Regions from separate parts of the Dactylosporangium sp. NPDC048998 genome, predicted to be linked through region 1. Evidence: riboswitches for the same ligand, from Rfam matches in the RefSeq annotation. Region 1 holds a riboswitch; each other region holds the start of a gene.
What was found. A riboswitch is a leader RNA that binds a small molecule or an ion and turns the genes downstream of it on or off. The one in region 1 is predicted to bind cobalamin.

Region 1 (2,257 bases):
TGGTCGGGGCGGCGGCGGGGGAGGGGTCGTCGCCGCAGGCGGCGGCGAACGCGAGCAGCGCGGCGAGCGCGAGGCCGGCGCGGGCGGTCGGTCGGGCGTTCGGCAACGGTCGGTCTCCCGTCGGCGGCGGGTTTGTCAGGGCTGTGAATTTAGCGGCTTGTCGCGCGCTGCGGAACCCGCCATCATGTGTCGATGCGTTTGCCGGTGCGCGGATTGGCCGTCCTGGCGGTCGTCGCCGCCCTGCTGCTGCCGGCGTCCCCGGCCGCGGCGCACGGCCAGCTCGCCATGTCCGACCCGGTCGCCGACAGCACGGTCGGCCAGCCCAGGGCCGATCTGACGCTGTACTTCACGGAGATGCCCGCCTCGTACGCCTGGTTCACGGTCACCACCCCGTCCGGCCGGCGCGTCGAGGGCGCGTGGCGCACGGGCCAGCCGAAGCGCCTCGACAAGCCGGTCACGGAGTACTTCCTGGTCGACGGCAAGTTCGAGCCGCGCGTGTTCAACACCGGCTACCCGGCGGTCATCGACGTCTCGCACTGGCCGGAGCAGGGCGGGTACACGGTGGCGTACCAGTCCGTGGCCTCGGACGGCGAGCCGGTCAAGGGCACGCTGAAGTTCACGTACTCGGGCCAGGTCACGCAGCCCCCGCCCGGCTGGACCGCCCCGACCTCGGGCCCGTCGGAGGAGTTGGCCCGCGCGCAGTCCGGCGCGACCGCGACGCCCTCCTCGACGCCCGGCCTGCTCTCGGACGTCGGCACGGCGCCGCCCCCGGCGCCACGCGCGGCTCCGCGGACCCCGTTCGTGCTCACCGACTGGCTGATCCCGGGCGCGATCATCGTGGGCGTCGCCTTCATGATCGTGGCCGCGGCCCGTCGCTCTCCGGTGGCGGCGCCGAAGAAGAAGCGCCGTAGGGTGCCTGTTCGCGGCTGAAATGCGGAAAATCCGATAAGTCGGGCACTTCGTGCCGCGACTTATCGGATTTATCGGTTATGCCCGTCCTGCCGCCACAGCCACATCGCGCGGGTGCCGGGCGGCGCCGCCGACGTCTCCGGCGCCATCGGCGGCAGCCGCGGCGGAGCCTGGGTGACCAGGGCGATCGTCGCGACCGTCGCGAGCAGCACGCACAGCGCGGCCTGGGCGGCCGAGTCCAACCAGCGCCGCATGCCCGCCCCATCGGCAGGCCGCCGCCCATCGTGAGGGTCACACCGCTTCACGTTGACGGCCCCGGGGCCGGTGGGACACGATGGCCGGGAGCGGTATGCGGAGGAACCCGGTGCGAATCCGGGACGGTCCCGCCACTGTGACCGGGGAGTCGTCCCTCAATGCACGGGCCACGGCCGAGCCATGCCAGATCATGGGCCGGAAGGTCGAGGTGCGGCGGCGATCCGGGAGTCAGGAGACTCCGGCCGCTGTTGCTCCAGCCACCTCGCGGGCGCGGACCCGCCGAAGGGATGTGTGCCCGTGACGCCGCCGTATCCGTTCTCGGCCGTCGTCGGCCTGGCCGACCTGCGCCTGGCGCTGCTGCTCACCGCCGTGTCGCCGGCGATCGGCGGGGTGCTCGTGCGCGGTGAGAAGGGCACCGCCAAGTCCACGATCGTGCGCGCCCTCGCCGCGCTGCTGCCCGAGGTCGAGGTCGTCTCCGGCTGCCGGTTCGCCTGCGACCCTGCCGCGCCCGACCCCGGCTGTCCCGACGGCCCGCACACGCCCGGCGCCGGCTTCGGGCGCCGCCGCTCCGCCCTCGTCGAGCTGCCCGTCGGCGCCACCGAGGACCGGGTCGTCGGCACCCTCGACCTGCAGCGCGCGCTCGGCGACGGGGTCAAGGCCTACGAGCCCGGACTGCTGGCCGCCGCGCACCGGGGCGTGCTGTACGTCGACGAGGTCAACCTCCTGCCCGACCACCTCGTCGACCTGCTCCTCGACGCCGCCGCGATGGGCCGTGCGCACGTGGAGCGCGACGGGGTCTCGGTCAAACACGCCGCCCGGTTCCTGCTCGTCGGCACGATGAACCCGGAGGAGGGCGAGCCCCGCCCGCAGTTGGTCGACCGGTTCGGCCTCGTCGTCGGCGTCGCCGCGCCGCAGGAGGCCGCGCCGCGCGCCGAGGTGGTGCGCCGTCGCCTCGCCTACGAGGCCGACCCCGCCGCGTTCGCCGCCCGCTACGTCGAGGCGGACGCCGCGCTCGCCGAGCACATCGCCGCAGCCCGGGCCCGCCTCGGCGCGGTCGCGCTGCCCGACCGGGAGCTGGACCGGATCGCGCGGA
Region 2 (2,257 bases), on a different contig from region 1:
GTTCACGCTGGAGACCATCGCCACGATCGAGAACGAGGGGTACTACCTGCAGTACGTCCGGGAGGGCGAGGCGACCGGCACGCACTGGGGCGCGCCCGGCCACTTCAACGCCGGCGAGCCGCTCGCCGACGAACTCGACCCCAACGACCTGTTCCTGCCGGCGGTGAAGATCGACGTGCGGGACAAGTGCGCGCGCAACGCCGACTACGCGCTGACCGTCAACGACGTGAAGCAGTGGGAGCGCCGGCACGGCCGCATCCCCGACGAGTCCATGATCATCATGTGGACCGGCTGGGAGTACAAGTGGGGGACCCCGGCCTTCCCCAACCTCGACGCCGACGGCGTGCTGCGCCAGCCCGGCTTCGCGCCGGAGACCGTGCAGTGGTTCATCGACACCGGCCGGATCGGCCACAACGGCGGCACCGGGATCGACACGTTCGGCCCCGACCTGGGCACCGACCCGGAGTTCCGCGCCTCGCTGCTGGTGTACCAGCGGCACCGGGTCAGCCTGGAGATCCTCGCCGGGCTCGCGCACTTCCCTGCGACGGGCGCGTCGGTGCTCTGCGGCGGCTTCATCAACCACAAGGGGTCGGGATCGACCGCCCTCATCTTCGGGGTGATCCCGCCGGGCGTGCGGGTGTGATGCGTGTGTGAATCGACACGGGCCGGTGCTCACGGGCGCCGGCCCGATTGACGTAAGGAGTGCCCGGCTCTTAGTGTCTGACGTGTGACGGTGTGAGGGAAGCTGGTGCAAGTCCAGCACGGTCGCGCCACTGTGAGCCGCTTCTCGCGGTGAGTCAGGGTACTCCTCCGCCACGACGCCCCATCCAGACGAGGGACGCACGATCCCTGAAGGAGGCCCACCGATGAGCTCCATCTCCGGCGCCGAGACGCCCCAGGCGACCACCACTCCGCTGGTCCTGCCGATCTCCCGCTCGCTGTTCTGGCTCGGCGGCACCGCGCTGCTCGCCCTGCTGGTCTACTACTTCGTCGGCATCGACCAGGGCGCCGTGTCGATCTTCGGCAACGACGCCCACGTGCACGAGTTCGTGCACGACGGCCGCCACTTCCTCGGCTTCCCCTGCCACTGAGCCGGCGCCCGCCCACAATGGAAAAGCGACTCATCCTGCGCGGCGTGCTGGCCGGCGCAGTCGGCGGCGTGCTCGCGTTCGTCTTCGCCCGGATCCTCGCCGAGCCCCTGATCCAGCAGGCCATCGACTACGAGGAAGGCCGCTCGCACGCCCTGGGCGAGGGGCACGAGCACGAGATGTTCAGCCGCACCATCCAGGAGAACGTCGGCATCGGCGCGGCGCTGATCCTCTTCGGCGTCGCGATGGGGGCCCTGTTCGCCGTCGCGTATGCGATCTGCCTCGGCCGGGTCGGGCGTGTCCGGGCCCGGCCGCTCGCCCTGCTGGTGGCCGCGGCGGCGTTCACCGGGGTCTACCTGGTGCCGTTCCTGAAGTACCCCACGAACCCGCCGGCGGTCGGCAACGACGCCACGATCGGGCTGCGCAGCTCGCTGTACCTCGTCCTCACCGGCGCCTCCGTGGTGCTCATGATCCTGGCGACCTGGCTCGGCCGCCGGCTGCACCCGAGGTTCGGCACGTGGAACGCGGCCCTGCTGGCCGTCGGCGCCTACGTGGTGGCGATCGGCATCCTGTTCGCGCTGCTGCCGGACCTGGGCGACCTGGACGCCAACAAGGAGCTGCACCAGTCGACCGAGACGCCCCTGCCGCTGCTCGACGGCGACGGGAAGATCATCTTCCCGGGCTTCCCGGCCGACCTGCTCTACCAGTTCCGCCTGTACGCGGTCGGCGCCCAGCTGCTGATGTGGGCCGCGATCGGCCTCGTCTTCGGTACGTTCGCCGAGCGCCTGCTGGAGCGGCCGCGGGTCGCCGAGCGCCCCGCGGCGGTCACGCTGGCCTGAGCACGCAGTCGCCGCACGTGCCCCCGCCGGGGATGCGGTAGTACAGGCAGCAGTTGCGGCGGCGCAGCGACCCCTGCCCGCCGGCCCCCTGCCCGACGATCGCCATGCCGGCCAGTGGCGGCCTGCCCAGCAGGTCCGCCACGGCCGGCCACGCGCCCTTCGGCAGCTGCCCGGCCGCCCCGCCCAGCGCGGAGGCGACGTTGCCCCACAGCACCTGCGGCGAGAGCCGGAACCGCGCCCGGAACACCTCCAGCAGCGGGGCCACCAGGCCGAGCACCGCCACGTCGAACAGGTCCGCGGCCGGCCGCGCCTCGACCGCCCGCGCGGCGA
Region 3 (2,257 bases), on a different contig from region 1:
GGCGCACACGCGATCGGTGGCATGGCCGCGTTCATCCCGAGCCGGTCGCCGGACGTCAACGAGGCGGCCGTCTCCCGGGTGCGGGCGGACAAGCAGCGTGAGGCCGGCGACGGGTTCGACGGGTCCTGGGTCGCCCACCCGGGCCTGGTCGAGGTGTGCCGGGACGAGTTCGATGCGGTCCTGGGCGACCGTCCGAACCAGCTCGACCGGCTTCGCGACGACGTCGTGGTCACCGCCACCGACCTGCTCGCCGTCGACAAGACCCCGGGACAGGTCACCGCCGACGGACTGCGGTCCAACGTCGCCGTGGCCTTGCGGTACGTCGACGCCTGGCTCGGCGGCACCGGCGCGGTGGCGCTGTGGAACCTCATGGAGGACGCGGCGACCGCCGAGATCGCCCGCTGCCAGGTGTGGCAGTGGCTGCACCACCGCACGCCGCTCGCCGAGGGTGGCTGCGTCACCGACGATCTGGTCCGGTCGCTGCTGGCCGAGGCCCTGGCCGACCTGGTCGCGGGGCGCGAGGGGCCGGACCGCGACCGCGCCGTGGCGGCGGCCGGTGTCCTCGAGCGCACCGCGCTGCAGGAGTCCCTTCCGCCGTTCTTCACCACGGACGCGTACGCCCGGCACCTCGCACCGTCCAGCCGGTCCGGAGCGGACGGCTGACGAACGACCCAAGTTCACGCATCGACGCCGGTGACGCTGTGACGTTCACCGGCGTCGCGCTGTCACGCAGCCGGCCAGTTTGGTTCCACCCGCCGGAGTGACGCAGCACACGCGACACGCCGGCACATCATCTGGTGTTGTGCATTCGCAGGCGTACCCATATATGGTGTTGACCGCAGCTGGTCCGGCCGCCTGTCAGGGTGGCCGGGGCAAGAGGGAACCCGGTGCGAATCCGGGACTGCCCCGCAGCGGTGAGTGGGAACGACCGCCGTCACACAAGCACTGGGCGCGAGCCTGGGAAGCGACGGCCAGTAGGCACGAGCACGACGCCCGCGAGTCCGAAGACCTGCCAGCGCGCCGCGCACCGACCGGTGCGCGGCGGTCGAAGGCCGCGCGGGACGGCCGACGCCATCAGCCGGGCCCGCGCCGCATGCCGCCGCGGGGCTCCGGCGGCGTCTCCCCGCGCGTCCGGCGACCTCGCCGATGGGTGTGAGGAGAGGGGATCGCGATGCGGGTCCGGAAACGCAACGGCGACGCCGAGGCGGTCGACGTCAACAAGATCGTGCGGGCCGTCGAGCGGTGGGTCGCCGACCTCGCCGACGTGGACCCGCTGCGGGTCGCCACGAAGACGATCAGCGGGCTGTACGACGGCGCGACCACCGCCGAGCTGGACCGGCTGTCGATCCAGACGGCGGCGGAGCTGACCGGCGAGGAGCCGCAGTACTCGAAGCTCGCGGCGCGGCTGCTGGCCGCGTTCGTGGACAAGGAGGTCCGCGGGCAGGGGGTGGCGAGCTTCAGCCAGTCCATCGCGTACGCGCACGGGCTGGGGCTCGTCGGCGACGACACGGCCGAGTTCGTGACCCGCAACGCCCGCAAGCTCGACGACGCCGTGGACCCGGCCGGGGACCTGCGCTTCGAGTACTTCGGGCTGCGCACCGTCGCCGACCGGTACCTGCTGCGCCACCCCGAGACCCGCCTCGTCGTGGAGACGCCGCAGTACTGGCTGCTGCGCGTGGCCTGCGGACTGTCGGCGAACCCGGGCGAGGCGATCGCCTTCTACCGGCTGATGTCCAGCCTCGCCTACCTGCCGAGCTCGCCGACGCTGTTCAACTCGGGCACCCGGCACACCCAGATGTCCTCGTGCTTCCTGGTCGACTCGCCGCGTGACGAGCTCGACTCGATCTACGAGCGCTACCACCAGGTCGCGCGCCTGTCGAAATTCTCCGGCGGCATCGGCATCTCGTGGTCGCGGGTGCGCGGGCGGGGTGCGCTGATCCGGGGCACCAACGGCAGGTCGAACGGGATCGTGCCATTCCTCAAGACCCTCGACGCCGGGGTCGCGGCGGTCAACCAGGGCGGCCGGCGCAAGGGCGCGGCCTGCGTGTACCTGGAGCCGTGGCACCCGGACGTCGAGGAGTTCCTGGAGCTGCGGGACAACACCGGCGAGGAGGCCCGCCGCACCCACAACCTCAACCTCGCCAACTGGATCCCGGACGAGTTCATGCGCCGCGTCGAGGCCGACGAGGACTGGTCCCTGGTCGACCCCTCCGACGCACCCGAACTACCGGACCTCTACGGCGAGGACTTCGACGCG

Region 2: linked by a shared signal. The riboswitch ahead of ACGFI8_RS34515 (CbtB-domain containing protein) and the one ahead of ACGFI8_RS16190 (VWA domain-containing protein) in region 1 are both predicted to bind cobalamin.
Region 3: linked by a shared signal. The riboswitch ahead of ACGFI8_RS44140 (ribonucleoside-diphosphate reductase subunit alpha) and the one ahead of ACGFI8_RS16190 (VWA domain-containing protein) in region 1 are both predicted to bind cobalamin.

Annotation. Positions count from the first base shown of each region.
Region 1 covers NZ_JBICTV010000005.1:515,420-517,676, forward strand. The annotation lists gene ACGFI8_RS16175 (hypothetical protein) at 1-106, opposite strand, end outside; gene ACGFI8_RS16180 (copper resistance protein CopC) at 193-930, shown strand; gene ACGFI8_RS16185 (hypothetical protein) at 981-1,163, opposite strand; cobalamin riboswitch at 1,264-1,403, shown strand; gene ACGFI8_RS16190 (VWA domain-containing protein) at 1,462-2,257, shown strand, end outside.
Region 2 covers NZ_JBICTV010000022.1:101,508-103,764, forward strand. The annotation lists gene ACGFI8_RS34510 (cyclase family protein) at 1-643, shown strand, start outside; cobalamin riboswitch at 698-833, shown strand; gene ACGFI8_RS34515 (CbtB-domain containing protein) at 867-1,091, shown strand; gene ACGFI8_RS34520 (CbtA family protein) at 1,109-1,927, shown strand; gene ACGFI8_RS34525 ((2Fe-2S)-binding protein) at 1,914-2,257, opposite strand, start outside.
Region 3 covers NZ_JBICTV010000047.1:20,900-23,156, forward strand. The annotation lists gene aceB (malate synthase A) at 1-663, shown strand, start outside; cobalamin riboswitch at 827-1,032, shown strand; partial or broken gene ACGFI8_RS44140 (ribonucleoside-diphosphate reductase subunit alpha) at 1,172-2,257, shown strand, end outside.